DNA from 4 places in the Streptomyces sp. NBC_00637 genome. Region 2 is predicted to be linked to each of the others. Evidence: riboswitches for the same ligand, from Rfam matches in the RefSeq annotation. Region 2 holds a riboswitch; each other region holds the start of a gene.
What was found. A riboswitch is a leader RNA that binds a small molecule or an ion and turns the genes downstream of it on or off. The one in region 2 is predicted to bind cyclic di-AMP.
Positions count from the first base shown of each region.

Region 1: it holds a riboswitch for cyclic di-AMP, as region 2 does, so the genes downstream of both, OG440_RS19695 (M23 family metallopeptidase) here and OG440_RS09055 (M23 family metallopeptidase) in region 2, are expected to answer to the same signal.
Region 3: it holds a riboswitch for cyclic di-AMP, as region 2 does, so the genes downstream of both, OG440_RS15135 (transglycosylase SLT domain-containing protein) here and OG440_RS09055 (M23 family metallopeptidase) in region 2, are expected to answer to the same signal.
Region 4: it holds a riboswitch for cyclic di-AMP, as region 2 does, so the genes downstream of both, OG440_RS05400 (peptidoglycan DD-metalloendopeptidase family protein) here and OG440_RS09055 (M23 family metallopeptidase) in region 2, are expected to answer to the same signal.

Region 1 covers NZ_CP109046.1:4,479,069-4,486,411, forward strand. Annotated here, with positions in the region: gene OG440_RS19670 (NUDIX domain-containing protein) at 1-151, shown strand, start outside; gene ribA (GTP cyclohydrolase II) at 129-770, opposite strand; gene OG440_RS19680 (MarR family winged helix-turn-helix transcriptional regulator) at 1,015-1,539, opposite strand; gene OG440_RS19685 (dihydrofolate reductase family protein) at 1,688-2,815, shown strand; tRNA gene OG440_RS19690 (tRNA-Met) at 2,887-2,960, shown strand; cyclic di-AMP (ydaO/yuaA leader) riboswitch at 3,274-3,442, shown strand; gene OG440_RS19695 (M23 family metallopeptidase) at 3,450-4,472, shown strand; gene OG440_RS19700 (aldo/keto reductase) at 4,719-5,663, shown strand; gene OG440_RS19705 (PrsW family intramembrane metalloprotease) at 5,665-7,158, opposite strand; gene trmB (tRNA (guanosine(46)-N7)-methyltransferase TrmB) at 7,294-7,343, opposite strand, start outside.
Region 2 covers NZ_CP109046.1:2,124,327-2,131,669, forward strand. Annotated here, with positions in the region: gene OG440_RS09035 (DUF5998 family protein) at 1-83, opposite strand, end outside; gene OG440_RS09040 (GNAT family N-acetyltransferase) at 253-3,069, opposite strand; gene OG440_RS09045 (HPr family phosphocarrier protein) at 3,247-3,528, shown strand; gene OG440_RS09050 (GntR family transcriptional regulator) at 3,679-4,374, opposite strand; gene OG440_RS09055 (M23 family metallopeptidase) at 4,563-5,306, opposite strand; cyclic di-AMP (ydaO/yuaA leader) riboswitch at 5,321-5,489, opposite strand; gene OG440_RS09060 (M16 family metallopeptidase) at 5,692-7,080, opposite strand; gene OG440_RS09065 (M16 family metallopeptidase) at 7,077-7,343, opposite strand, start outside.
Region 3 covers NZ_CP109046.1:3,494,292-3,501,634, reverse strand. Annotated here, with positions in the region: gene OG440_RS15150 (glycosyltransferase) at 1-455, opposite strand, end outside; gene OG440_RS15145 (GNAT family N-acetyltransferase) at 525-1,589, opposite strand; gene OG440_RS15140 (HAD family hydrolase) at 1,881-2,705, shown strand; gene OG440_RS15135 (transglycosylase SLT domain-containing protein) at 2,775-3,248, opposite strand; cyclic di-AMP (ydaO/yuaA leader) riboswitch at 3,252-3,478, opposite strand; gene OG440_RS15130 (polyprenyl synthetase family protein) at 4,155-5,165, shown strand; gene OG440_RS15125 (LolA family protein) at 5,391-6,674, shown strand; gene OG440_RS15120 (ABC transporter ATP-binding protein) at 6,818-7,343, shown strand, end outside.
Region 4 covers NZ_CP109046.1:1,239,536-1,246,878, forward strand. Annotated here, with positions in the region: gene OG440_RS05395 (DUF6250 domain-containing protein) at 1-496, opposite strand, end outside; gene OG440_RS05400 (peptidoglycan DD-metalloendopeptidase family protein) at 793-1,749, opposite strand; cyclic di-AMP (ydaO/yuaA leader) riboswitch at 1,754-1,948, opposite strand; gene OG440_RS05405 (alpha-galactosidase) at 2,217-4,292, opposite strand; gene OG440_RS05410 (tyrosine-protein phosphatase) at 4,512-5,309, shown strand; gene OG440_RS05415 (DUF6126 family protein) at 5,398-5,520, opposite strand; gene OG440_RS05420 (helix-turn-helix domain-containing protein) at 5,517-6,149, opposite strand; gene OG440_RS05425 (aspartate aminotransferase family protein) at 6,280-7,343, opposite strand, start outside.

The sequences.
Region 1 (7,343 bases), 2.4 Mb from region 2:
CATCGCCGTCGTCGAACTCCCCTTCGCCGAGGCCCTCGACCTCGTCCGCTCCGGCGCGATCGCGGACGCGAAGACCATCATGCTGCTCCAATGGGCCGCGCTGGACGGCCCGTTCGGGGCGTCGGCGGTCAGCCCACGCTCAGCTCGGTGAGGTCGGCGAGCGGCAGCGTGTGCTGGGTCTGGAGGACCTTCGCGCGCAGGTAGCGGACGTTGTGCGGGGTCGTGAAGACGCCGGTCGGGACACGGTTCTGGACGTCGATGCCCAGGCCCCGCAACTGGTCCGCCTTGTCGGGGTTGTTGGACAGCAGGTCCAGGCTCGTGACGCCCAGGGCGCGCAGCATCTGGGCGGCGGCCGTGTAGTCCCGGTCGTCCTCGGGCAGGCCGAGCGCGGCGTTCGCCTCGTAGGTGTCCAGGCCCTGGTCCTGGAGGGCGTACGCGTCGAGCTTGTTGTAGAGGCCGATGCCGCGGCCCTCCTGGCGGAGGTAGAGCAGGACGCCGCCGGTCCCGGCGATGCGCTCGACGGCCTCGCGCAGTTGGGGCCCGCAGTCGCAGCGGGCGGAGCCGAAGACGTCGCCGGTCAGGCACTCGGAGTGCAGCCGGACCAGGGGGGTGGCGCCGGGCGCCGGCTCGCCGAGGACGACGGCGACGTGCTCCTGGCCGTCGGAGAGGCCGTGGAAGGTGACCAGTTCGGCGTCGACGGAGTAGCCGTCGGGGAAGCGCAGCGGTACCCGGACGCGGGCGCGCGGGGTGGCGGCGGGGGTGTCGGGCATGCGGGCTCCCGGGTCCGGAGGACGGTGACAAGGCGGCGCCGGGCCACCTTGTGCTTCAGATTTGAAGCAGATCCAACGAGTCGAGACCCTACCCCATGCTTTAAATTTGAAGCAACTGGTTTGCGATGCCCCACATGCCCCCTCACTGCTCGCCGCTCACGGACTCGGGGGGCTCACCGGCGCATGGGCTCATCGGCTCAGGGGCCCATGGGTTTACGGATTCGCGGTCACGGGGGGCTCGTGGTCACGGGGTTCCGGAGCAGGGTGACGAGCGTCGGCGCCACGGGAGGTCCTCCGGGGCCGTCTCGCCGCCGTCGTCCCCCTGGAACCCGCGTGCGACCTGCGTGAAGATCTCCTCCAGCTGTCCCACCTGCTCGGGGGTGAGCCGGTCGAACAGGGCCGTGCGGACCGTCTCGACATGGCCGGGCGCCACGTTCTCCAGCACCGTCATACCCTCGTCCGTCAGGACCGCGACGCTGCCGCGCTTGTCCCACGCGCAGTCCTCGCGCCGCACCAGCCCGTCCTTCTCCAGCCGGGACACCGCGTAGGTCAGCCGGCTGCGGGTGATCTTCAGCCGCTCCGCGAGGTCGGTCATCCGCAGCCGCCGTTCGGGCAGGTCGGAGAGGTTGGCGAGGATGGAGTAGTACAGATGGGGCATGCCGGCCTCCTGCTGGAGCTGCCGGTCGATCGCGTCGTCGAGGAGGAGGTAACCGGCGACAAACGCGCGCCAGGCGCGTTGCTCCTCGGGGGTGAGCCAGCGAGTCGTCATACACCCAGTGTAGGTTTGTTTCAAACTTGAACCAAGTCCGGCCGCCAGGCCGCTGTCGAACCGTTGTCGGACCGCCGTCCAACCGTCGTCCAACCATCGTTCCGACGCCGACCAACCGCCGTCGGACCGAGCCCGGGGAGCCGCGTCGATGCCGTACCCGTACGTCCTGCTGTCCGCCGCCGTCTCCCTCGACGGCTACCTGGACGACACCACGCCCGAGCGCCTGCTCCTCTCCGGCCGCGCCGACTTCGACCGTGTCGACGAGGTACGGGCCTCCGTCGACGCCATTCTCATCGGCGCCGGCACCATCCGCGCCGACAACCCCCGGCTCCTCGTGAACTCCCCCGAGCGCCGCGCCGCCCGGGTGGCCGCCGGGCTGCCGCCGTACCCCCTCAAGGTCACCGTCAGCGGCTCCGGCGAACTGGACCCGGCGGCGAACTTCTGGCACACGGGTGGCGAGAAGGTCGTGTACACGACGGACAAGGGCGCCGAGCGGGTGCGCGCGCTCGGTATCGCCGCGGACGCCGTCCCGCTCGGCCCCGCACTGGACTGGCGCCGCCTCCTCGAACACCTCCACGACGTGCGCGGCGTACGGCGGCTCATGGTCGAGGGCGGGGGAACCGTCCACACCCAGCTGCTCCGGCAGGGTCTCGCCGACGAACTCCAGCTGGTCCTCGCCCCGCTGTTCGTCGGCGACCCGGCCGCGCCCCGCCTCTTCGGCCCGGGCGGCTACCAGGGCGGACGGCTGCGCCTGGTGGAGACCCGGCGCATCGAGGACGTCGTCCTGAACCGCTACGAGCCCACCGCCCCCGGCGCCGGGCCGCTGCCGGCCGCGGCCGACCGGCACTGGCTGGCGCTCGCCTGCGCGCTCGCGGCCGACTGTCCACCGTCGCGGACCGCTTTCAGCGTCGGCGCCGTGATCGTGGCCTCCGACGGCACCGAACTGGCGCGCGGCCACTCCCGCGAGGCCGGCGACCCGGTCGTGCACGCCGAGGAGGCAGCCCTCGCGAAGCTCGACCCCGCCGACCCCCGGCTGCCCACGGCCACCGTCTACAGCAGCCTCGAACCGTGCGCCCGCCGCTCCTCCCGTCCGGCCCCCTGCGCCCGCCTCATCCTCGACGCGGGAGTGCGCCGGGTGGTCACGGCCTGGCGCGAGCCGGACACCTTCGTCACGGAGGCGGACGGCACCGGTCTGCTGACGGCCCAGGGCGTCGACGTCCTCGTGCTCCCCGAGTACGAGGAGCGGGCGAAGGGGCCGAACCGGCACCTCCTCTGAGGCCGCCGGGGCGCCGTGGATCAACCGATGTGCTTTCCGTCCCGCTGATGGCGTACAGTTGTGTTCATCGCCGCGGGGTGGAGCAGCTCGGTAGCTCGCTGGGCTCATAACCCAGAGGTCGCAGGTTCAAATCCTGTCCCCGCTACTGATAAGTCGAAGGCCGGAATCCGAAAGGGTTCCGGCCTTCGGTGCGTTCCCCGACGCGTCCCTCACTCCGGGTGACCGGACGACCGCCCTGCGCATAACAACTGAGTCACCATCAAAGCTCCTGTGACTGATGAAGCGTTTTCGGGGCATCGCCTCGCGCGGTCAACTCGCCCGTTTTTCACCGCTGCCAGCCCAAAAGTCCAGGCCAGAAATGTTGTTGATCAAGAGGAACGGCTTGGAAACGCACCCCCGGGTCTATTAACGTTCGATAACGCAGCGCGGTCGTCCCAGCCGGCACCAGAGTCGGCTCCGTGCGGCACGTGCCGAATCCCGCAAGGGAACCGGGGAACCACCACCATGGGGTGAATCACGCGGAAGCCGTTGTGAACTCGCTGAGTCCACAAGGGGTTTACGCGCGTAGGAGACCTTCCCGCTCCGAACCCGTCAGCTAACCCGGTAGGCGACGGAAGGAAAGGAGTGCGCCCGCGTGGCGTCCAACCCGCCTGCCCCCGAGGCCCCGTACGCGCCCGGCCAGGGGTCCACCGAGACCTTCGGCTTCGGCGGTTACCGCCCCGACGAGGGACCTTGGGAGGAGTGGAACCCCACCGCGGAGTCCACTCGCCCGGTGCGCGGCAAGCACCGCGTCGCCAAGCAGCGCGGCGGCGGATTCGCCCGCAGCTCCACCGTTCTCGGCGTCGGCGTCATAGCCGCGGTCAGCGCCGGTGGCATGGCCAGCGCCAACACCGGCAAGGCGCCTGTCTCCATCTCGATGCCGGACCTGCCCAACGTGGGCTCCCTCATCTCCGACGACGAGCCCGCCCCGGAAGCCGCGCCGGCCCTCGCGAGCTTCGGCTCCGAAGCCGCCGTCGACACCGACGAGAGCGCCGCCGACGCCGGCGAGGCGCTGCGCAGCCGGATCATGGCGCAGGCCGAGTCGCAGCAGTCCCAGGTCGAGGTCAAGGCGCTCGCCGCGGCGGCCAAGGCCGAGTCGGACGCCGCCGCCAAGGCCGAGAAGGAGGCGGAGGCCAAGGCCGCCGCCGCGAAGAAGAAGGCCGCCGAGGAAGCCGCCGCGAAGGCCGAGACCGCGCGCCTGGCCGAGCTGGCCAAGCAGTACACGCTGCCGACCTCCTCGTACACCATCACCTCGACCTTCGGGCAGGCCGGTTCGCTCTGGTCCTCCGGCTACCACACGGGTCTCGACTTCGCCGCGCCGACGGGCACGCTCATCAAGGCCGTCCACAGCGGCACCATCACCGAGGCGGGCTGGGCTGGTTCCTACGGCTACCGCACCATCCTGACCCTGGACGACGGCACCGAGCTCTGGTTCTGCCACCAGTCGTCGATCAGCGTCAGTGTCGGCCAGAAGGTCGCCACCGGTGACGTCATCGGCCGGGTGGGCGCGACCGGGAACGTCACCGGGGCCCACCTCCACCTCGAGGTCCACCCCGGCGGCAGCGCCGAGGGCATCGACCCGGCCGCCTGGCTGCGCGACAAGGGCCTCACCCCCTGAGCGGCACCCTCCGGCGCCCCTGAACGGCAACCTCCGACGGCACCCCTCGGTCGCTCCCCGGGCGGAACCCGTCCCGCGGACACCTGATCCAGCCCCGCAGCCCTGAGCCACCCCGGCAGCCCCGACGCCCTCCGCGTCGGGGCCGCCGATCTGTGCGGTGTGCGGGCGCCGTGCACAGGGGCCGTTCATCTGTTCTTCGCGTCACGCCCGGAATGGGCGGACGGTCCTCGTCCGTTGACACGAAGCATGACTGCTCTTCGCCGACTCGGCTCCTCCGACCTCGAGGTCTTCCCGCTCTCCCTGGGCGGCAACGTCTTCGGCTGGACCGCCGACGAGACGGCCTCCTTCGCCGTTCTCGACGCCTACGCGGCCGCGGGCGGGAACTTCGTCGACACCGCCGACTCCTACTCGGCATGGATCGACGGCAACAGCGGTGGTGAGTCCGAGACCGTCATCGGCAGGTGGGTGAAGGCCCGGGGCAACCGCGACGACGTCGTGATCGCCACCAAGGTGAGCCAGCACCCCGAGTTCCCCGGCCTGTCCGCCGACAACATCAAGGCAGCCGCCGACGCCTCGCTCCGCCGCCTGGGCACCGACCACATCGACCTCTACTACACGCACTTCGACAAGCCCGAGGTGCCCGTCGAGGAGATCATCGGCGCGCTCGACGAGCTGGTGCGGGCGGGCAAGGTGCGGCACATCGCGGCTTCCAACATCTCGCCCGAGCGGCTCCAGGAGTCCCTGGAGTTCTCCGACCGCGAGGGCCTGGCCCGCTACGTCGCCCTCCAGCCCCACTACAACCTGGTCTCCCGCGACACCTACGAGGGCCGCCTCCAGGACCTCGCCGGCCGCTTCGGCCTCGCCGCCGTCCCGTACTTCGCGCTGGCCGCCGGCTTCCTCACCGGCAAGTACCGGCCCGGTACGACGGTGGAGAGCGCCCGCGCCGCCGGCGCCGCCAAGCACCTCGACACGGAGCGGGGCCGGAACGTCCTCACGGCCCTGGACGAGGTCGCCCAGGCCCACGGCACCCACATCCCCACGGTCGCCCTGGCGTGGCTCGCCGCGCAGCCGACGGTCGCCGCGCCGATCGCCTCCGCGCGAACGGTCGAGCAGCTGCCCGCGCTGCTGGGGGTGGCGGAGCTGGAACTGACGGCACAGGAGATCACCCGGCTGAACCGGGCCTCGGCCTGACCTACCGGTGCGAGCGGGGGCCGTACGCCGGTCCGTGCCCCGGTCCGGGACCGTGCGCCGCCGGGCCCCCGTAGCCGTACCCGTACATCGGCCCCGCCGGACTTCCGTACATCGGCCCCGCCGGGTGTCCGAACCCGGCGCTGTGGCCCTGCCCGTGGGCCGCGGGACCCTGGCCGTACCCGTACACCCCGTACACCGGCCAGGGCGGCGCGGTCACCCTCACCGGCGGGGCCGTCACGCGGGCCGCGTGGTCCAGCGCGGGCCGGGCGAGGTCCTTGCGCCGCCACAGCTCGTCGAGCAACTCCCGCTCCCGGACGAGGAAGTCGGCGTCGGCCTGCCCCCGTCGGCTGCGGTACCGCAGAAACGCGAGGGCCGTCGCGTACGCCTCGTACCGCGCCACCTCGCGCGCCGCCGGCTTGCCGAGGTGCAGGCCGGCGTACTCCCGGGCCAGTCGGCGGGCCCGCATCGAGCCGAGCGCGAACGGCTCGGCCGGGGCGAGCCAGCCGGCGGCCGCGTAGGCGGGCAGTTCCTCGCGCACGGCACGCAGCTCGCGTTGCCGCGTCCACACCGCCAGCCAGGTCAGCAGCCCGAACGCGGGCACCATGAACGCCACGTACACGGCGAAGAACCCGAACTCGCCGAACGACGAGGAGCCGTTCCACAGGGCGTGCATGCCCATCGCGAGGAGCAGTCCGCCCAGCGGGAGCAGCACGCGCCGCAGCTGCCGGCGGTCCCCGGAGAACGCGGCGAAGCCGAAGCCGATGCCGGTCAGGACGGTGAACAGCGGGTGCGCGAACGGCGACATGACGACGCGTACGAAGAAGGTCGCGGCGGTGACGGACGCGACGCCGGTGTCGCCCGTGAGCCGGTCGGTACCGAAGGCGGTGCCCAGGTAGAGGATGTTCTCGGTGAACGCGAAGCCGGTGGCGGTGAGCCCGGCTATGACCACGCCGTCGACGATCCCGGTGAAGTGCCGCCTGCGGAAGAGGAACACCAGCAGGACGGCGGCGGCCTTCGCGGACTCCTCGACGATCGGCGCTATGACGGTCGCCCCGAGGGTGTCCGCGCCGGACGGGTCGGCGGTCGCGGTGGCTATCCATCGGGTCGCGAAGCTGTTGGCGATGATGGCTATCAGCGCCGCCGCGCACGCGCCCCAGGCGAAGGCGAAGAGGAGGTTCTGCCAGGGTCCGGGCTCGACCCGGTCCAGCCAGCGGAAGGCGGCGACCAGCAGCGGTACGGGCAGCACGGCGAGACCGAGCCCGACCAGGAACCCCTCCGTGCCGGTCTGTTCGCGCACCAGCGCGAGGATGACCAGGCCGGACAGTGCGAGCAGGGTGATCAGGGCCGCGTACCGCAGCTTTCCCCAGGTCCTCGGCCCGCCTCCGCCCCGGGGGGACACCCACCGCTGCCACCGGTGAGCGCGCCGGAGCACACCGTCCTCGGGTGCGCCGCCGGGATGCGGCGGACGGGGCGGAAACGGAGGACTGATGGCCACGGCATCGACCCTAACGAGGGAGAGGACTGTGGTGGAGGGGCAGGTCGGTCGGTGATCCTCTGGTGGGGCGGGACCTCGTTTCCCGACCGATTCCTCGACCGATTCCTCGGGCGGTCCTGATCGGTCCTCGGCCGGTCAGCGATCCCCGGGCTGGACGGGATGCTGTACGCGACGGAAGAGCAGAT
Region 2 (7,343 bases):
ACGAGGGCCGGGTAGTAGCCGCTGCGCTCGATCGCCGCGCGCAGCCCCTGGGTCGTCGTACTGGTCTTGGCCATGCCCTCCATCCTACGGGGACCCACTGACTGCGAGGCACCGCTCAGGACCGCTCCGGTACGTCGGCCGCGGCCGGGGCGCACTCCCCCGGTGTCTGCTGGGGACGCCTCCACCGGAGAGCCGCCGCCCGGGCTGCGCGTCCTCGCGCGCGTGCCCGACGACGTGCCCCGGACGGTCCGCTCAGTACGTCGGCAGCCTCCTCGGCCCGAGGTCGTCGCGGGCCGGCGGGGGCGCGAGGCGGACGGAGGCGCCGAGCACGCTCAGGCCGTGCGGGGCGACGACGACCGGCTCCAGGGTGACCGCGACGACCTCGGGGTGGTCGTCGACCAGCCGGGACACCCGCAGCAGCAGCTCCTCCAGGGCGGCGGTGTCGACGGGCGTCGAGCCGCGCCAGCCGAAGAGGAGAGGGGCGGTCCGGATGGACCGGATCAGCGAGGTCGCCTCGCGGTCGGTGACCGGAACCAGCCGGTGCGCCATGTCTCCGAGCAGTTGTGAGGCGGCGCCGGCGAGGCCGAAGGACAGGACCGCGCCGGCCGCCGGGTCGATGACCGCGCGGACGACCGTGTCGACGCCGCGCGGTGCCATCGCCTGCACGACCGGACGGATCTCCTCCGGCTTGCCGAAGAGCTCGGTCAACTCGGCGTACGACCGGCGCAGTTGCTCCTCGTCGGCCACATCCAGCCGTACGCCGCCCAGGTCCGCGCGGTGCCGCAGGTGCGGGGCGGTGGCCTTGAGGGCGACGGGGTAGCCGAGGGCGGCCGCGGCCCGCGCGGCCTCGTCCGGGGTGGGCGCGGGGATGGCCCGGCGGGTACGGATGCCGTAGCGGGCGAGCAGTTCGCACGTCTCGTCGGTGCCGAGGGTCAGTCCCTGCCCGCGCGCGAGGAGTCCGCCGATCTGTTCGGCGGCGCCCTTCTCGTCGATGTCCTCGTACTCGGGGACCTTGCCGGCGTCGACCGACTCGCGCCGCCACTGGGCGTACTTGACGGCCTCCGCGAGCGCGCGGACGGCACGTTCGGCGGCGGGGTAGGCGGGGATGAGATGCATCCCCTCGGGCGCGTCGACGGCGGCGGGCACCGGCTGCGGGCCGCCGTCGGGGGCGTCCGTACGCGCGCGCGGGGCCACTTCCGAGCGCGGTGCGGTGCTCGTCGCGGCGGACAGCGCCGTGGCGAGGCCGCCGAGTTCCACGTGCACGACGAGCACCGGTTTGGCGGGGGCGGCCGCCGCGGCCGAGCGCAGGGCCTCCGCGAGTTCCGCGTCCCCGGGCGACCTCTCGCCGATCGCCGGGATCGCCGTCACGACCACCGCGTCGCACGTCTCGTCGGCCATCGCCCGGGCCAGCGCCGCGTGGAAGTCGTGGGCCGACGCCTCGGTGGTCAGGTCGAGCGGCGGCTGCGGGCGCAGCCCTTCCGAGAGGCAGGCGTCGTACGTCAGCAGGCCCAGCGACTCGGAGTTGCCGAGGATCGCCACCCGCGGGCCCGTCGGCAGCGGCTGACGGGCCAGCAGCAGACCCGCGTCGACCAGTTCGGTGATGGTGTCCACGCGGATCACGCCGGCCTGCCGCAGCAGCGCCGAGACCGTCGCGGGCGGCAGCCGCGTCGCCCGTACGGCGTGTCCCTGCGGAGCGGAACCGGCGCCCTGGACGACGACCAGGGGCTTGGCCGCCGCCGTGCGTCGCGCGAGGCGCGTGAACTTGCGCGGGTTGCCGATGGACTCCAGGTACATGAGGGCGACGTCGGTGTCGGGGTCGTCGTACCAGTACTGCAGGACGTCGTTGCCCGAGACGTCCGCGCGGTTGCCGGAGGAGATGAAGGTGGACACGCCGGTGACGCCGGTGACGCCTCCGCCGCGCCGGTGGAGGCGGGACAGCAGGGCGATGCCGATGGCGCCGGACTGGGCGAACAGGCCGATCCGGCCGGGCCTCGGCATCTCCGGGGCCAGTGAGGCGTTCAGCCGCACCTTGGGGGAGGTGTTGATGACTCCGAAGGCGTTGGGGCCGATGATCCGCATGCCGTACGCGCGTGCGTGCCGGACGAGTTGACGCTGCCGCTCCCGCCCCTCGGGGCCGCTCTCGGCGTAACCGGCGGAGAGGACCACGAGTCCCTGTACGCCGTGTTCGCCGCACTCGGCGACGGCCTCGGGAACCTGTTCCGCGGGGACGGCCAGGACCGCGAGGTCGACGGGCGCCGCTATGTCGCGCACCGAGCGATGGGCGGGCACCCCGTCCAGTTCCTTCAGGTCCTCGGGGAAGGCCTTGTTCACGGCGTACAGCCGCCCGGTGAAGCCCGCCTCGCGGAGGTTGCCGAGAACGCTTCGGCCGACGCCGCCGGGGGCGCGGCCGGTGCCGACGACGGCTACGGAGCCGGGCGCCAGCAGGCGCCCCACGGAGTGGGCCTCCGCGCGCTGTTCCCGCGCGCGCTGCACGGCTACGGAGCGCTCGGTGGGTTCGAGGCCGAACTCCAGGTGTACGACGCCGTCCTCGAAGCTGCGCTTCTGGGTGTAACCGGCGTCCGTGAACACCTTGATCATCTTGGTGTTGGCGGGCAGCACCTCGGCCGCGAAACGGCGGATGTCGCGCTCGCGCGCCACGGCCGCGATGTGCTCGAGCAGCGCGGAGGCGACGCCCCTGCCCTGGTGGGCGTCCTGCACGAGGAACGCGACCTCGGCCTCGTCGGCCGGCGCCGAGGCCGCCATGCCGTCGGCACCAATGCGGTCATAGCGTACGGTGGCGATGAACTCGCCGCCGACCGTGGCCGCGAGTCCCACCCGGTCCACGAAGTCGTGGTGCGTGAAGCGGTGGACGTCCTTGTCGGACAGGCGCGGGTAGGGCGCGAAGAAGCGGTAGTACTTCGACTCGTCCGAAACCTGCTCGTAGAAGCTGACCAGGCGCTCGGCGTCATCGACGGTGATGGGGCGGATGCGCGCGGTGCCGCCGTCGCGCAGCACCACGTCGGCCTCCCAGTGGGCGGGGTACTCGTGCCGGTCCGACGCGCTCTGCATGGGGCCCAGAGTACGGCTCGCGTACGACAACGGCGCGAGGCAGTCTGTGGAGGAACGAGCCGGATCGAGGCCGCGATCCGGCGACCACATCCGGAGGGGCCCACGCGACCCCTCCCTCACACGCTTCACGTGTGGAACACTGGTCTAGACAACCTGAACACTGAAGGGCAGCATCACATGGCTGAGCGCCGCGTCAACGTCGGCTGGGCCGAGGGCCTTCACGCCCGCCCCGCTTCCATCTTCGTCCGGGCCGCCACGGCCGCAGGTATCCCGGTGACGATCGCCAAGGCCGACGGCAACCCCGTCAACGCGGCCTCCATGCTGGCCGTTCTCGGCCTCGGCGCCCAGGGCGGCGAGGAGATCGTCCTCGCCTCCGAGGCCGACGGCGCGGACACCGCCCTCGACCGACTGGCCAAGCTGGTCGCCGAGGGTCTCGAGGAGCTCCCCGAAACCGTCTGATCGATGTCTGTGGTGTTCGTCGCTCCATAGGCGTCCCGCACACCGCGAAGGGCTCGTCCGAATTATCGGGCGAGCCCTTCGCATTTCCCGTTCACGGGCAGCGGAAATAATCCCCCGCGAATTATCCCCTCTTTGTATACGGCGCCCGTGTTAATGCCGCAGACCCGTCATGTTTACGGGAGGTTGCGAAGTCCTCACACGGTCGGCGCGATCGGCGCCGCCGGAAAAGCGCAACCGGTGCGCGAGCGTCGCGCGCTCGGTGTGCAGTGCCGTGATCGCCCGCGCGCGCTCGCCGTCGCCGCGCGCCACCGCGTCCACGATCGCGCCGTGCTCCGCCCAGGACTCCACGGGGTCGGCCGGGGCCTCCACGGCGTACATCCAGGCGATCTTGTGACGCAGCTGGGTGAGCATCGACGTCAGGGCATGGCTTCCGGAGGACTGGGCGAGCGTCTCGTGGAACCAGCCCCCCAGAGAGCGCAGATCCTCGCTGTTCCCCCGCCTGGCCCGCTCCTGGCCCAGCCGGACGAGTCCGCGCAGCACCTTCAGATGGGCCTCGGTGCGCCGCTGGGCGGCCCGGGAGGCACCGAGGGGCTCCAGGAGCATGCGCATCTCCAGCAGGTCGGCGGCCTCCTGCTCGGTCGGTTCCGCGACGCACGCGCCCGCGTGCCGCCGGGTGACGACGAAGCCCTCGGCCTCCAGGGTGCGCAGCGCCTCGCGGACCGGGACGCGGGAAACGCCGTAGCGGCGGGCGAGGAGTTCCTCGGTGAGGCGGCTGCCGCGCTCGTAGACACCCGCGACGATGTCGTCCCGAATGGCCGTGCACACCGAGTGCGCCGGAATACGCATGACGGACCTCCGCCTTAATCCCCGTGAAACGTCGACGATTGACGTGTGTTCCGTGACTCTATTGCAATCAGCGGGGATTTCCGATGGCGGGCCGGAATCCAGGGATATTTTTTGGACACCAAGGCCCCGTAAACGACGAAAGCCCCGGCCGGTAAGGCCGGGGCAAGACGATCTGTCGCCGCAGGTCGTCAGACGTTCACGCCGTGCCGGCGGAGGTAGGCGACCGGGTCGATGTCCGAGCCGTACTCCGCGGTGGTGCGGGCCTCGAAGTGCAGATGCGCGCCGGTGACGTTGCCGGTGGCGCCGGACAGGCCGATCCGCTCGCCCGGGGTGACCGTCTGGCCCACCGACACCGCGATGGACGACAGGTGACCGTACTGGGTGTACGTCCCGTCGCTCATCTTGATCACGATCTGGTTGCCGTAGGACCCGCCCCAGCCGGCCTCGACCACGGTGCCGGAGCCGACCGCGTGCACGGAGGTGCCGCTCGCGGCGTGGAAGTCTATGCCGGTGTGGCTGCCGGAGGACCACAGCGAGCTGCTGGCCTGGTAGGCGGTGGAGACGTAGGAGCCGGTGATCGGCGACACGAAGGTGTTGAGGCGCTTGCGCTCGGCCTCGCGGGCGGCACGCACGCGTGCCTCACGCTCCTCCACGGCCTTCTTGGCGGCGGCCTGGCGGGCGGCCTCCTCGAAGGCCGCCTGCTTCTGTACGGCGACCTGGTCGTCCACCTCGTCGGCGACGGCGGCGGAAGCGGTGACGACGGGGATCAGCCCGGTCTGCTCGGGGCTGGGCTCGGCGGCGAACGCCGGGGCGGAGGCGACGGTGGCCATCACGCCGGTGGTGGTGAGCGCCGCGACGCCCGCCGCGCGAGCGGTGGTCCGCTGCATCCGGCCGGGACGACGGTGCTTACCGGGCGCGCAGGTGAACGCCATGAAGTCGGGGGTGTCCTTTCCTTCCCTCTCGCCTACCGGGTTAGCTGACGGGTTCGGAGCAGGAAGGTCTCCTACGGACCCCCTCGCGTACACGCGCGGGCGTCCGATTCACCCCAGGGACTGCACAAGTGGGTCCCCGGCTCCCCTGGCTCGCGCCGTACGGGGACTCGGCGATGACTGTCCGGTGCCGCGGCTGCGGCGCACTGCGTGACGAACAGCCCGGATGACGCTAAGCGGCGCGGGTTTCAATCCTCAAACGGATCCCGGTTTTTGTAGCGCATCCCACAGGGCAGACGGGCAACCTCCGCATCAATTCGGACATACGGAGGCCCTGGTGACGCTTTCGTCGACCAGGGCCCCCACACGCGCGTGCCGTTGCCGGGAGCTACTCGGCGGACACGACCTTCACTTCGCCGATGCCGAGGGCCTCGACCGGCTCCTTGATCTGGGCCGCGTCACCGACCAGGACCGTCACCAGGCGGTCCACCGGGAAGGCGTTCACAGCCGCCGCGGTGGCCTCCACCGTGCCGGTGGCGGCGAGCTGCTGGTACAGCGTGGCCTGGAAGTCGTCCGGCAGGTGCTGCTCGACCTGGTCGGCCAGCGTGCCGGCGACGGCCGCGGCGGTCTCGAACTTCAGCGGCGCCACACCGACCAGGTTCTGCACGGCGACGTCACGCTCGGCGTCGGTCAGCCCCTCCGCGGCAAGGGTGCGCAGCACCTTCCACAGGTCCTCCAGGGCGGGACCGGTGTTCGGGGTGTCGATCGAGCCGCTGATGGCGAGCATCGCGGCGCCCGAGCCGTCCGGGGCGGACCGCAGGACCTGCCCGAAGGCGCGGACCCCGTAGGTGTAGCCCTTCTCCTCGCGCAGGACACGGTCCAGCCGGGAGGTGAGGGTGCCACCGAGGCAGTAGGTGCCGAGCACCTGCGCGGGCCACACCCGGTCGTGCCGGTCGGCGCCGATCCGGCCGATCAGCAACTGCGTCTGGACGGCGCCGGGTCGGTCCACGATGACGACCCGGCCGCTGTCGTCGGCGGTCACCGGCGGCACGGGCCGCGGCTGGGCCGAGGAGCCCGTCCAGGCGCCCAGGGTGTCGCCGAGGAGCGCCTCCAGCTCGACGCCGGTGAGGTCGCCGACGACCACGGCGGTGGCCGTGGCGGGACGCACGTGCCGCTCGTAGAAGGCGCGTACGGCGGCGGAGTCGATCTTCTCGACCGTCTCCGCGGTGCCCTGGCGCGGCCGCGACATCCGCGCGGTGGCCGGGAACAGCTCCTTGGACAGCTCCTTGGCGGCGCGCCTGGAGGGGTTGGCCAGCTCGTGCGGGATCTCGTCCAGCCGGTTGCGGACGAGGCGCTCGACCTCGCTGTCGGCGAAGGCGGGTGCCCTGAGGGCGTCGGCGAGCAGACCGAGGCCCTTGGGCAGGCGCGAGGCCGGCACCTCGAGGCTCAGCCGGACGCCGGGGTGATCGGCGTGCGCGTCCAAGGTGGCGCCGCAGCGCTCCAGTTCGGCGGCGAACTCCTCGGCGGAGTGCTTGTCGGTGCCCTCGGAGAAGGCCCGCGCCATGATCGTGCCGACGCCGTCGAGGCCCGCCGGTTCGGCGTCCAGCGGCGCGTCGAGAAGGATCTCGACGGCGACGACCTGCTGGCCGGGCCGGTGGCAGTGCAGCACCGTCAGGCCGTTGGCGAGCGCGGTGCGCTCGGGCGCCGGGAACGCCCACGGCTTGGCCTCGCCCGCCCGGGGCTGGGGGTGGAAGTCCATCGTGGCGAGCTCGGTCACCGGGCCGCCTCCTCGTTCTCGTCCTGGTCGGCGGGGGCTTCGGCGGGCGTCGGCTCGTAGACGAGCACCGCGCGGTTGTCGGGGCGCAGGCGGGCCTTGGCGATCTCCTGCACCTCCTCGGGCGTCACGTCCAGCACGCGCTGGACGGCGGTGAGGGCGAGCTGCGGGTCGCCGAACAGGACAGCGAACCGGCACAGTTCGTCGGCGCGGCCGGCGACCGTGCCGAGCCGGTCCAGCCACTCGCGCTCCAACTGCGCCTGGGC
Region 3 (7,343 bases), 1.4 Mb from region 2:
CCGATCGGGGCGCCGGCGTGCGGGTCGGTCGGGGCGGTGGCGGTCGAGGCGGCCACCCCGTGCGCGGGCCCCGCCCCAGGCCCCGGCTCGAACCCCCGCCCGGATCCCCGCCCGGAACCAGGCCCCGGCTCAGACCCCCGCCCAGACCCCGGCCCCGCCTCCGCGGAAGGCGGCCCGGAAGGCGGCCCGGAAGGCGGCCCGGATGCCGACCGGCGCAGGGCCAGACCCAGCAGGACGGTCTTCGGGTCCGCGCCCTCCGGTACCAGGCCGAGCAGTGTCCCGATCGGCCGCCCGCCCCGCCTGACCAGCACGAACACCTCGCCGTGCGTGACGGGCGGGCTGCCCGGCCCCGGTCTGAGGACACCCCCGTCGTCCAGTTCGAGCTCGGCGACCTGCACCGGCCCGATGTCCAGGAACCTCTGAATCTCCCGCTGTGCACGTGCAGCGCGGTACATGAACCCCCCTTGTTTCACGCCGTCTCACGCCGTCTCACGCCCGTCACGTCGGCCGGCCGACGCCGCCCGTCACGATCGGCGCAGTCGGCCCGCGCCCTTCAAGGTCCGTGCGGCCGCCGCGGCCAGCCTCGGCCGGTTGCGCACGAAGTGATGCGCGCGGCGGGACGGCTCACGGCTGAGCCAGTACAGCGCGGCGCCCACTCCCGGACGCGACCACGCTCCCTCGTACACGGGGAGTTCCCCGGTCTTGAGCGAGTCCTTGTACTCGGCCGCGCCCCGCCCCAGGTCGAGCAGGCCGATGCCCTCGGCGGCGGCCGACTCGGCCATCCGCAGATGCAGGACCAGGCCGGGCGAGAACTTCGCGAACTCCGGTTCGTACGAAGGGAACCAACAGGCCAGCACGGTCGACGAACGCAGTCCGAAGTGCGCGGCGATCGGCCGGTCACCGGCGTAGAGGACGGAGAGCGTGCCGGAGCACTCCGGCGCGCGCGTCCCGGCGAGCGCGTCCACGAGCCGGGTGATCCACTCCTGTGCGAACCGGTCCCGGCGGCCGGTCCTGCGGTACTGCGCGGACTTCCACGCCATGAGCGTGCGCAGGGCGGCCGGATCGCGTTCGTCGAACACGAACCGCAGCTCCCCGACCTGGCGGCCGAGCCTGCGCTCCTTGGCGAGAGTCGTCTTCAGGAACTTCGGCGACTGAGCGCGCAGCACGGACTCATAGGTCTCGTAACCCTTTTCGACGTCGATGACATAGGAGGCGTACTCCTCGGCCGCGTGCGCGGTGAACAGCCCCTGCTCCGCCTCCAGGTTGTCGAAGGCGAAGCTCGACAGGGCACACGCCCGCATCAGTTCGTCGGCGTTCAGCCCGAGACCCGGGGCCAGTACCGCGCCCTGCGCGTCCGAGACGCCGTACGCGAGGGCCTGGCCCTGTCCGAGCCGGCCCCGTTCGTGGGGCAGGAAGCCGACCGGCTCACGCCCCTCGTACACCACCGCCACCCGTGAGCGTGGCCGCACCAGGCCCACGGCGTCGGTGAACTCCGGTTCCATGAAGGGGTTTCGCGGAAGCGTCGACGCGGCACGCAGCGCGCGCCACCGCTCCCTCTCCCCCTCGCCGAGGTCCTGCGGCCTCAGCACACGAATGCGCCCACTGCTCAACCTGACCCCCCGATCAAGTCCCCCCTGGACACCTGGACGGTACCGCTCCACCTGGCCATCGCGGTAGGTAGCGTCGCATGTTGTTGCCAACCGGTGCAGAGGCCTTTAACCGTCCGCTACCCGGCGATGTGCCAGAAAGCTGTTTCATCGAGTCGTTCGGCAACCAGTCGTGAGCCTGGCGGACAAGGGGAGTTGGCAGAACAGGACAGGACGTGAACGTCGTCCGGTTCGCGTCGAACCCGGGGGGCCCGGGATCCGTATTCTCTGATCATGGCCGCACCCACCGCATATGCCGAGCGCACCGCGTACTCCCTCATCGCCACCGACCTGGACGGGACGCTGCTCCGCGGCGACGACACCTTCTCCGACCGGTCGCTCGACGCACTCGCGCGGGTGGCGGCCGTCGGCGCACGCCATCTGGTGGTGACGGGACGGCCCGCGCCCCGGGTGCGCCCGCTGCTCGACCGGCTGCACAGCAGGGGGCTCGCGGTGTGCGGCCAGGGCGCGCAGTTGTACGACGCCGGCGCGGACCGACTGCTGTGGTCGGTCACCCTGGACCGGGAGCTGGCCGAGACCGCGCTCGGCAAGATCGAGGCGGAGGTCGGGCAGTTGTACGCGGCCGTCGACCAGGACGGCGTCGACGGGCTGACGCTCATCGAGCCGGGCTACCGCATGCCGCACCCGACGCTGCCCGCCCTGCGGGTCGGCCGGCGGGACGACCTGTGGTGCGAGCCGATCAGCAAGGTGCTGTTGCGCCATCCCACGCTGTCCGACGACGAGTTGGCGTCGACGGCCCGCTCGGTGGTCGGCTCGCTGGCCACGGTCACCATGTCGGGGCCGGGCACGGTCGAACTCCAGCCCTGCGGGATCACCAAGGCGACGGGTCTGGCCCTGGCCGCCGAACACCTGGGGCTGCGGCCCGAGGACACCGTCGCCTTCGGGGACATGCCCAACGACATCCCCATGTTCGACTGGGCGGCTCGTGGAGTGGCCATGGCCAACGCCCATCCGGAGCTGAAGGCGGTGGCCGACGAGGTGACGACGTCGAACGAGGACGACGGCGTGGCCGTCGTCCTCGAACGACTGTTTCCGTAACCGGCTACCCGGCTACCGGACAGGGACTACCGGCTACCGGGAGCCCTGTCGGCATCGCCGCCGGGGCGATCAGTACGCGCCGAACACGTTGTCGATCGAGCCGTAGCGCGCGGCCGCGTAGTTGCAGGCGGCGGTGATGTTCGCGACCGGGTCGTACGAGTCCCACGACGTGCCGTTCACGTGGTAGGCGCGGAAGGTCGGGTCGATGACCTGGAGCAGTCCCTTGGACGGGATGCCCGCGGCCGCGTTGGAGTCCCACAGGTTGATGGCGTTGGGGTTGCCCGAGGACTCGCGGATGACGTTGCGGTAGATGCCGTTGTACGTCCCCGGGATGCCGTGCTGCCCCATGACCTGGAGGGACGCCCGGATCCAGCCGTCGAGGTTGTTGGCGTAGCCGAGGCTGGTGGCCGTGGAGACGGTCGGCGTCGCCGCGGAGGCGGTGGTCGCCCCGAGGACGGGGAGGGCGAGCACGGCCGCGCCGGTGGCGGCGACGGCGAGCGTGCGGACGAGACGGTTGCGGCGCGGCTGAGCGGCAGCGGGCATGACGAATTTCCTCTCCGGCGCCTGCGAGGTGAGCTGTCGGGTTCGGGCGGGAGCTGCCCGGTCGCGTCCTGACGGTCGCGGCTTGACCCCTAGCCGTACGGCCTGTCCGAAACGTCTTGCATATCCAAGACATCCGGAAATCCGTTTCGGCGACTTACCTGGTTCCCCCGCTCCTGCCGAGCGGTATCGATGGGTGTTCGGGCGGCGGCAGGATTCGGCGTTCCGCCCGACAGGTCGGGAACGTATGCGAGAGCACATGTCCGGAACAAGTAGCGGATTCACAGATCACCCCTATTGACCTTGGTCTGTGGCCTATGGGGTGCTTGATCCTTTGTGGGTGCAAACCTTCAACTTGCTTGGGGGGTGCGGAGAATCGGTGAAGGGCGACGGTGAACCGGATCTTCGCGCCGAGTGAGCCAACTCACCGGCATCCACAAGAGTGTCGAATCGGGCATTAAGCCCAACTCATCGTTTAAGGAATGGCCATGGGGCGCGGAAAGGGAAAGTCCGCCGTCGCGCCCGACGCGTCGCGGGGGAGAGGGGGGTGAAAGCGTGATCGTCGTCACGCGGAGAGAGGGTGGCCGGGCTCGTTCCGGGCGGCGTGCACCCCGTCCGGGACATGAATCCCCGCTTCCCGGAAACTCTCTCCATGTCCGCTCATATGAGCTGATCAACAACATAACGGGCATGATCAGACGGTGCCTGGCCTGCGGGGCGCCCCCCGGACGCCCTCCGGAGGCCTTCCGGGCGCCCCCGGGCGAGTCCGGAGCGAGTCCATTCGAGCCCGCGGGACGTGGGGGCTATCGGTGATCGAAACGTGACCGGATACGCTGACTTGAGTGATGGCAGAGACCTATCGACAAACCGCGTAATCGCCGGTAGACACCAGCAGACAGGAGACCCCTCGTGACCGTCGTCGGGCCGTTCGGGCTGAGCGTGCGGGACCAGGCTCTGGAAGCCGATGTCCAGGCCGGATTGGCGGCTGTCGAGGAAGGTTTGCTCGAGGCCACCAAGAGTGAGGTCCCCTTCATCACGGAGGCCGCCCAGCACCTCGTACGCGCGGGCGGGAAGCGGTTCCGGCCGCTGCTCGTGGTGCTCGCGTCGCAGTTCGGGGACCCGTACGCGCCGGGCATCGTGCCGTCGGCCGTCGTGGTGGAGCTGACCCACCTGGCCACGCTGTACCACGACGACGTGATGGACGAGGCGGACGTGCGGCGCGGGGTGTCCAGCGCGAACACCCGCTGGGGGAACTCCGTCGCCGTCCTCACGGGTGACTTCCTCTTCGCGCGTGCCTCCCACATCCTGGCCGACCTGGGGCCGGAGGCGGTGCGGGTGCAGGCGGAGGCGTTCGAGCGGCTGGTCACCGGACAGATCCTGGAGACCGCGGGGCCGACGGACGGGCGCGACCCGGTCGACCACTACCTCGACGTGCTCGGTGGCAAGACCGGCTCACTGGTGGCGGTGGCCTGCCGGTTCGGGGCGATGATGTCCGGCGCCGACGATACGGTCGTCGACGTGCTCACGCAGTACGGCGAGCGCCTCGGCGTCGCCTTCCAGCTGGCGGACGACGTCCTGGACATCGCCTCCGACTCGCACGAGTCGGGCAAGACGCCGGGCACGGACCTGCGCGAGGGTGTCCCCACGCTGCCCGTGCTGCGGCTGCGGGAGCGGGCGGCGCGGCTGTCGCTGCCCGAGGACATCGCCCTGTGCGAGCTGCTGGACTCCGACCTGACCGACGACGCCCGGCACACCGAGGCACTGGAGGCGCTGCGGGCCCACCCGGCGCTGGAGCAGGCCCGCCGGGACACCGTGCGGTACGCGAAGGAAGCGCGGTCCGCGCTGGCGCCGCTGCGCGAGTGCGACGCGAAGGCGGCGCTGATGGAACTCTGCGACGCGGTGGTCCACCGGGCGGGCTGACCCCGGGGACCCCTACGGGTCGGATGCCGGCTCGTCATCTCGTGTCATACCGCAGGCGTATGTGGAGTTGAGCCCTCGGGCTGACGCTTACCCATGGCTGATTTGGTCAGATGGGAACCACGGAAAACACCACTCCTCACCGATTCGGGTGAGAATGGCGGCTTGGGGTGGGGACGTGCAAGCGTGAGATGACCAGCCGCCGCCGACGACGGAGGTAAGGCACACATGGCACCGAAGGCATCCGACGACACCACGACCGGCGGGGCGTCGACCGGCGCGGAAGCCGACGACCTGCGCCTCGGACGGCGCAAGGCCGCGCGGTACATCGTCCCGGTCACCGTGATCGGTGTCGCGGCGGCGACGATCGGGCTGGTCCCGGCGCTCGCCGACTCCGGCGACCCCGACCTGCCGAAGATCACCGCACAGCAGCTCCTCGACAAGATCGCCGCGTCCGACGTGCAGCAGCTGTCCGGAACGGTGAAGATCAGCACCGATCTCGGGCTGCCCGACCTCGGGGGACTGGAGAGCGGGCTCCTCTCGGGGGCCGCGGGGCAGGGCGGTGACGGTTCGTCCGCCGACCCGTCCACCAAGCTCACCGAGCTCGCCGCCGGCACGCACACCCTGCGCGTCGCCGCCGACGGCCCGGACCGGCAGAAGCTCTCGCTGCTGGAGAACGCCGCCGAGTACAGCGTCGTCCACAACGGCAAGGACGTGTGGGGATACGACAGCGCGTCCAACGAGGTCTACCACTCGACCGCAGACGAGAGCTCCGGCAAGGGTTCGGGCAAGGACTCCGGAAAGGCGGAGACCCCCGTCCCCGCCACGCCCGGAGAGCTCACCGAGGACGCGCTGAAGGCGGTCGACGACACGACCTCCGTGACCGTCGACGGCACCGTCCAGGTCGCCGGCCGTGACGCCTACAAGCTGCTGGTCAAGCCGAAGCAGTCCGGTTCCACGGTCGGCGCGATCAGTGTGGCCGTGGACGCGAAGACCGGCCTGCCGCTGAAGTTCACGCTGACCCCGGCGAGCGGCGGCGCCGCCGTCGTGGACGCCGGCTTCACCCAGGTCAGCTTCGCCAAGCCCGCCGCGTCCACCTTCGACTTCACCGCCCCCAAGGGCGCGAAGGTCACCGAGGGCGACGAGGCCGGGAAGAGCGCCCCCGGTCACTCGGAGAAGTCCGACGACCTCGCGAAGGACCTCGAAGGCATCGGGGGCGTCGAGGGCGAGGACGGCTTCGGCGGCCTCGGCGGACCCGACGTCCTCGGCGAGGGCTGGACGTCCGTCGCCGTCTTCGACACCGGGGGCGAGGGCGTGCCCTCGGGCGCGGAGGCAGGCGGCGACCTCGGCGGCTTCCTCGGTTCCTTCGGCGACAAGGTGACCGGCAAGTTCGGCTCCGGCACCGTCTTCTCGACCCGCCTGATCAACGCCCTGATGACGGACGACGGCAAGGTCTACGTCGGCGCGGTCACCAAGGACGCCCTGGTGAAGGCGGCGAACGCGGCGAAGTAGGCCGAGCGGCCGAACGCGGGCGGCCGAGCGGCCGAGGCATGCGAGGCGGCCGTTCGGTGAAGTGATGAAGTGGTGGAGCGGGTGAAGCGGGGCGGAGGCCGGCCCACGGACACCGGAGACCGGGAAGCCGGAGGGGAAGCCGTATGGGGGAGTCAGTGCGGGAACCCGTACGGGAGCCCGTGGACGACGACGCCGTCATCCACACCCGCGCCCTCACCAAGCGTTACCGCGGCGGGCAGCTCGCCGTGGACGGCCTCGACCTGACCGTCCCGGCGGGCAGCGTCTTCGGCTTCCTCGGCCCCAACGGCTCCGGCAAGACCACCACCATCCGCATGCTGATGGGACTCATCGAACCCACGGCCGGCTCGGCCCGCGTCCTGGGGCAACCCATGCCGCGGGCCACGCGCGCCGTCCTGCCCCACGTCGGGACGCTCATCGAGGGTCCCGCCCTCTACGGCTTCCTCTCCGGCCGGGACAACCTCCTGCGCTACGACGCCGCCGACCCGACCGCCGATCCGCGCACCCGGCGTGCGCGGGTGTCGGCGACGCTCGAACGGGTGGGCCTGACGGCCGCCGCGGGCAAGAAGGCGAAGGCGTACTCCCTCGGTATGAAACAGCGCCTGGGCCTCGCCGCCGCCCTTCTCCAGCCCCGTCGGCTGCTCGTCCTCG
Region 4 (7,343 bases), 880 kb from region 2:
GGACCCCCGCCTCGCCGACGTAGCGGCGCAGCCGGGTCGTGGTGTTGGTGTTGGCGCCGTAGCCGACGTAGTACGCCTTCAGGTAGTCGTACTCGGCGAGGGCGCCGCCGCGCCGGGTGGCGAAGAGGTCTTCCGGGGAGCGCACGTCGACGGCGTTCCAGAAGTTGTTGAGGTCGGAGACGCGGTCGTGGACCCCGCCCGCGGAGACGGGTGTGGCGACGTACTCGAGGACGTACGGTCCCGTGAGCGGCCGCTTGAACCAGATCGTCGCCCCGGCGGGGACGTCGACCTCCAGGGTCCCGCGGGAGGCGGTGACCGTCCCGCCCTGTTCCAGTTCGACGGCCCACTGGCGCAGGCCGTGGCGGAAGTCGTCGTGGGCGATCAGGCGGCGACGGCGGGGCCCGGCACTCGCGGCGCTCGCCGCGGCCGCCGGGGCGAAGGCGCCCAGCGCGGCACCGGCGGCGAGAGCTCCGAACGTCCTGCGGGTGGTCGACATGGGGCCAACTCCTTCGATGGGCGGGGGCACCGAGACGCGGCTCGGTATCCCGGCGGGTCTCGGCGCCGTCGGCAGAGACGACAGAAAGCGCTTGCTCGCCGATGGAGATCACTGTGTCCCGAGTCCGCCCCACCTGTCGACGGGACAAAGGGGGCCGCCACATGACCGCAATGGAACGATCATGAACGCGCCATTTCCGAAGCCGCTCACCCCGGACACGCCGAAGGCCGGACCCGGGGATCGGGGTCCGGCCTTCGGCCGCGTGTCAGGCGGGAGGTCGTCGCGGTCGGAGGGGGTCAGCCGACGGAGACGCCGTGCGCGCGGAGGTAGGCGATCGGGTCCACGTCGGAGCCGTAGTCCGGCGTGGTCCGGATCTCGAAGTGCAGGTGCGGGCCGGTCACGTTGCCGGTCGCACCGGAGAGGCCGACCTGCTGGCCCACGCTCACGGTCTGGCCGGCCGAGACGGACAGCTGGGACAGGTGGGCGTACTGGGCGTAGTAGCCGTCGGCGAGCTTGATGACGACCTGGTTGCCGTACGCGCCGCCCCAGCCCGCGGAGACGACGGTGCCCGCACCCACGGCCTTGAGGGTGGTGCCGGTCGGGACGACGAAGTCGGTGCCGGTGTGGTAGCCGCTGGACCACATGCTGCCGGCCGTGTGGTAGGCGGTGCCGACGGTGGCGCCCGCCACCGGCAGCGTGTAACCGCTGGAGGTGCCGGTGCCGCTCTCGGCGGCCTGGGTGACCGCCTTCGAGGAGGAGGAAGAGGACGAGGACTTCGACGTGGTTCCGGACGCCTTCGACTTCGACGAGGAGGAGGACAAAGAGGAGCCGGACGACGAGCCGGTGCCGCCGGTCGCGGAGGTCGCGGCCTTCTTGCCGATCGAGAGCTTCAGGCCGGGGTGGATCAGCGACGGGTCGCTGCCCACGGCCTGCCGGTTGTCCTGGTACAGCTTCTGCCAGCCACCGTTGACGTCCTGCTCGTCGGCGATCTTCGACAGGTAGTCGCCGGATCGCACGGTGTAGGTCTTGGCCGTCGTGGCGGTGGTCGTCTTCTGCGCCACCGGCACGGACTGCACGACCTGTTCCGGAACGGCCTGGGAGGCGGACTGCGCGACGGACTGGGCGGGGGCCGCGTGAGCGCCGGCGGCGCCTATGAGCGGAAGGGCGAGCGCGGCGCCGCCCGTTCCGGCGACGGCGATGGAACGAGTGAAGCGCTGGGCCTTCGGACGGCGGTGCTTACCCTTCGCGGGCATGGCGAATTCCTCTCCGGCGCCTGCGAGGTGAGCTGTCGGGTGCGGACTGGAGATGCCCGGCCGCGCCGAGGCGCGGCTTTACCCCAAAGCCTGTTCCGGAGACCGGAACAGGCGGTTCTGCCTGTGGGTCCCCCGCTCCTGCCATGTACGGGTGAGTGTGCGGACTCCGGGCGGTGGCAGGATTCGGCGTCCGTCCGGATTGGTGTGGAACGTAAGCGACCAGGACGCACAGGGACAAGCAGAGGTTGTGCGGGTGAAGCCTTTCTCTTGATCCGCTGTGAGAATCCCCGGTCACACTCCGTGAGACGGGGGGCCCGTTGGTCGCCAAGGCCCTTGGAAAGCATGCGAATTACGTGAACATGACGGACGACATACGGTCACGGATATGACGCTGCTCACGTGACAGCTCTCCAGGTTCCTTTATTCCAGAGCGAGTTGGAATTAAGGAACCAATTCGGACAGAAACCTCAGATACGACGCAGCCGGATAACCGTCGCATCAAGGTCGCCCCGCAGTCCGGTACGCAGCCCGTGATGCAGCAGCACCGCCCCCCGGTGGACTTCGCCCGTTTCACGGCATTCGTACGATGCCGTCGGGTCGAGCCCGCGCAGACGCAGCGCCGGAGCGGCCTCACCGAACCGCTGCGCCTGGAGCCAGGCGAGGACGACGCTCTCGTCACCGCGCAGGTACTGGACGGCGCTCAGACCGCCCGTCGGGGGCCGCAGGCGGTAGAGGTCGCCCTGTTGCACGACGGGCCGGATCTCCTTGTAGAGGTCCACCCATCGACGCGCTTCGGCGAGCTCCTCCTCGCTCCACTCGGAGAGATCCCCGCCCACCCCGAGCACGCCGGCCATGGCACTGACGAACCGGAAGCGCAGCGAGCTGACCCGGCCGTTGAGCTGGGCGTTGGGACTGTCGGTGACCCATGCCGCCATGACCCGGGCGGGGTGGATCTGGCTGAAGCCGTGCTGGATGTCGAGCCGGTCCAGCGGATCGGTGTTGTCGGAGGTCCACACCTGGTCGGTGCGGCTCATGATCCCGAGGTCGATACGTCCGCCGCCGCCGGAGCAGGATTCGAAGGCGACCCCGGGATGGGCCGCCCGCAGCCGGTCCAGCAGGGCGTACAGGGCCCGGACGTGATCGACCCAGAGGCGCTGCGGGTAGGGGTCGTCCGGCCAGCCCGCGTCGGTGAAGCAGCGGTTGAAGTCCCATTTCACATAGTCCACCGGCGCGCTGGACAGGAGTCCGTGGAGCTGTTCCCACAGGTACTCCTGGACGTCCTCGCGCGCGAGGTTCAGGACGAGCTGATTGCGGAACTCCGTCCGCTTTCGTCCGGATTGGAACTGCACCCAGTCGGGGTGGGCCCGGTAGAGGTCGCTGTCGGGGTTGACCATCTCGGGCTCGACCCAGATGCCGAACTGCATGCCGAGGGCGTGGACCTGGTCGGCGAGGGGCTTCAGCCCCCTGGGGAACCGGTCGGGGTTGGGCTGCCAGTCGCCGAGCCCGGCGTGGTCGCCGGTGCGCGCCCCGAACCAGCCGTCGTCGACGACGAAGAGCTCCACGCCGATCGCGGCGGCCCGCCGGGCGAGCGTGCCCTGCTGCTCCTCGGAGATGTCGAAGTACGTCGCCTCCCAGGAGTTGAACAGCACCGGCCGGTCCTGCTCGGCGTCCGGGACGACGTACGCGCGCTGGTAGGCGTGCCAGGCGCGGCTCGCCCCGCCGAAGCCGGCGTCGCTCCACAGGCCGGCGAAGACGGGCGTGCTGAAGGACTCCCCCGTGGCCAGTCGCAGCAGGCCCGAGTCGTCGTACCCGGCGCCGCCGGTGATCTGCACGCGCGCGTCGGGGAGTTGGGCGACGGCGATCCGCCAGGAACCCGACCAGCCGAGGGCACATCCGTAGACCTCGCCGCGCTCCTCGGTCGCGTCGGTGTCCAGGGCGACCCAGGGCAGGTGCTGGTGCCCGGTGTGGCCGCGGCGGCTGCCGATGACCTTCTCGCCGTAGGAGAGCGGGGACCGGGTGAGCCGGGACTCGGCGGCCCAGCGGCCGTGCAGCTGCGACAGCCGCCAGTCGTCGCGCTCGGGCAGGGTCCAGGTGGCGGAGTCGGCGCGCAGCAGCTCCAGCGGCCGCTCACCGTCGTTGCGCAGGGTCGTCCAGCGCTCGACGACGTCGCCCCGCATCCGGTAGTGCAGGGTCACGGTCAGCCCGGCGTCGCGGAACCGCAGCCGCAGCTCGTCGCCGTCGGCCTCGAAGTCCTCGTAGCACCACTCGGTGCCGCGTCGCTCGTCGGTGCGCACGGACAGCGCGGGCCGGACGAAGCGGGGGCCGCCCTCGAGCGGGTACTCCTCCCGGCCGTCGAGCGGGGATTCGAAGGACGCCCCGCGCTCCGACGGCGCGACGGCGGCGAGTGCCTCGGCGTCCGCGAGCGCGATGCCCGGGCCCCAGTGCAGGTGGACCAGCTCGCCGGCCTCGGTGAGGTGGAGGGCGTAGCTGCTCGTCGGCCCGGAAAGGAGCCAGGTGCGGCCGTCGTCGGCGATCTCGGGCATCAAACCCCCACTAATTCGAACAGGTGCGATCAAGCACCAACATCATCGAATGCGGTCGGCCCGCCGGGCAACTTTCCGCGGACAACTCTTCACCTGGGCAGACGTCCCAGCACCCCCCTGTGGACAACCCGTTGCCCGGGGAATCCATGTCGTATCGTCGAGGAGGCCCGTCGGCCACCACGAGCCGCGCCGACGGAGACCGACAGGGAGGGAGCCCCCGTGACGCAGCAGATCCCGTCGACCGAGCCCGAGCTGGCCGGTGTCCGCAACTTCCGGGATGTGGGCGGTCTGCCGACCGTCGACGGCCGGCGGGTGCGGCACGGCGTGCTGTTCCGCAGCGGCCATCTCGCGCACGCGACCGACGAGGACGCCGCGTTCCTCTCCGGCCTGGGCCTGCACACGATCTTCGACTTCCGCAACGCCGCGGACCAGAAGCTGGAGGGCCCGGACGTCGAGCTGCCGGGCGTGCGCAACGTGAACCTGCCCCTGTCGGACCCGGCGGACGGCTCCGAGTTCTGGAAGATGGTGCGCGACGGCGAGATCGACCAGCTGCGCGTGATCCTCGGCGACGGCAAGGCCGCCGGGCGGATGATCGCCTCCTACCGCTCGATCATCAAGGAGCGGACGGCCGAGCACGCGCGGGTGCTGCACTCCCTCGCCGAGGACAGCGTCCCGGCCCTGATGCACTGCGCGGCGGGCAAGGACCGCGCGGGCCTGTCCATCGCGGTGACGCTGCTCGCCCTGGGCGTGGAGCGCGAGGCGATCCTCGCCGACTACCTGGAGTCCAACGCCAAGCACCGCCGCTACCGGGTGCGCCGCAGCGCCACCTCCGCCGAGGCCTACTCCCCCGAGGTGATGGAGCTGCTCAGCCCCCTCTTCGACGCCCGTGCGGAGTACCTCACGGCGGCCGTGGAGACCATCGAGGAGACCTGGGGCGGCGTCGACGCCTACCTGGAGAAGGGCCTCGGCCTCTCCCCCGAGACCCGTGAGCGACTGCGGGACCGGCTGCTCGACTGACGTCGCGAGGGACGCCCGTGAGCGGCGCGGTGCCCGCAAGCCGATGCCGGCCGCACCGGCCGCACCGGCCGCACCAGGCGTGGAAGCTCTACTGGTTGGCCCCCACCTCGAACAGCAGCCAGAGGAACGCCGCGAAGACGTGTCCCACCGCGATGTAGATGATCAGCCGGATCCAGAGGGTGCGGGGGAACTTCTCCTCGATGTCCTTCATGGCGTCTCTCCGATGTCCGAAGGGGTCGGGCCCAGGCACAGCGTGGCCGTGGGGCTCTGCAGCAGGGTGTGGACGAAGAGCAGTTCGACCCCGTCGGCGTCCTGTGCGGCGAGGCGGTGCGGGGTCAGCGAGTCGAAGTGCGCGCCGTCACCGGGCCCGAGCAGCTCGGTGGTGTCCCCGAGGCGCAGCCGCAGCCGCCCGCGCAGGACGTGCAGCCACTCCTCGCCGGGGTGTACGCGCACTACGTCGCCCTGAGACCCGTAGGGCACGTGGACGCGCAGGGCCTGCATCCCGCGCCCGGAGGCGCCCGCCGGCCAGTACGTCCAGCCGCCCGCGCGGGTCGGCTCCATGTCCGCGGCGCGGACGACGGCGTCCCGGTCGGCGGACGTCTCGCCGAGCAGTTCCGAGACCGTCGTACCGTAGACGCGGGCCAGCGCGAGCAGCATCGGCAGCGAGGGCTGGCGCTGCCCGGTCTCCAGCCGGGAGAGATGGGCCGGCGACAGCCCGGCGGCGCGGGCGGCGGTCTCCAGGGTGAGGGCGGCCCGGCGGCGCAGGGAGCGCAGCTGGGGGGCGACGGCGGGAAGAGCCCCGGCTGGTTCCGCCGGGCTCTCGGACTCGGGCGAGTTCATGCCTCCATTGGACGCCGATATTGCCTCTGCGGCAAATCCCTTGCCTCAGAGGCAAAAACCGTCGGGAGCCCGCTCATCCTCCCGGTCGGTCCCGGTGCTCAGCCTCCCGGTCGGCCCCACTTCCGCGCGCTCAGCGGTTGGCCACCGCCTGCTTCACCAGGGTCCTGCCGAAGTCCCACATCAGCCCGCCGCCGCTGTGCGCGTCGTCCATCACGGCGGTGAAGGCGTCGACGAACCGGTCCACCTCCCGCTCGCCGACGATCAACGGCGGGATCAGCTTGATCACCTCCAGGTGGTCACCGGACACCTGGGTGAGGATCCGGTGCCGTTGGAGCAGCGGTACCACCACCATCTGCGCGAAGAGCCCCTGGCGGGCCGCCTGGAGCATGGCCCACCGGCTGCGCAGCTTCAGCGACCTGGGCCTCCCGAACTCGATGCCGATCATCAGCCCCCGGCCCCGGACGTCGGCCAGCAGCTCGTACTTTTCGACCAGGGCCGCCAGCCTGGACCTGAGCAGGTCGCCCGTGACCCGCGCGTTGGCCACGATCTGCTCGTTCTCCAGCACCGACAGCACCGCGAGACCGGCCGCCATGGCCTGCGCGTTGGACCCGAAGCTCGCCGAGTGCACGAGCACCCGGTCCATCGACGAGTAGACCTTCTTGAAGATCCAGTCCCTGCCGAGCGTGGCGCCGACCGGCACATAGCCCCCGGACAGCGCCTTGGCCACGCACACCAGGTCCGGCTCGACGCCCTCCTCGTGCTGGTAGGCGTAGAAGTCGCCGGTCCGGCCGAGACCGGTCTGCACCTCGTCCGCGATCAGCAGCGCCTTGTGCCGGTGCAGCAGCTCCTGGGCGGCGCGCAGGTAGCCGGGCGGCGACTCGTGCACCCCCTTGCCCTGGATCGGTTCGACGATCAGGGCGGCGACGTCTCCCTTCCGCAGCTCGCCCGCCAGCGCGTCGAGATCGCCGAGCGGGACCGCCGTGTCGGCCAGCAGCGGCGCGAACCCGTCGCGGAATCCCGACTCGCCGTTCACCGACAGCGAGCCCGTGGTGAGTCCGTGGAAGGCGTGGTCGCAGTACAGGACCCTCGGCCTGCCGGTCGCGTAGCGGGCGAACTTCAGCGCCGTCTCCACCGCTTCGGTGCCGCTGTTGCCGAAGAACACCCGGTCCAGGTGCGGGCTGTGGGCGAGCAGTC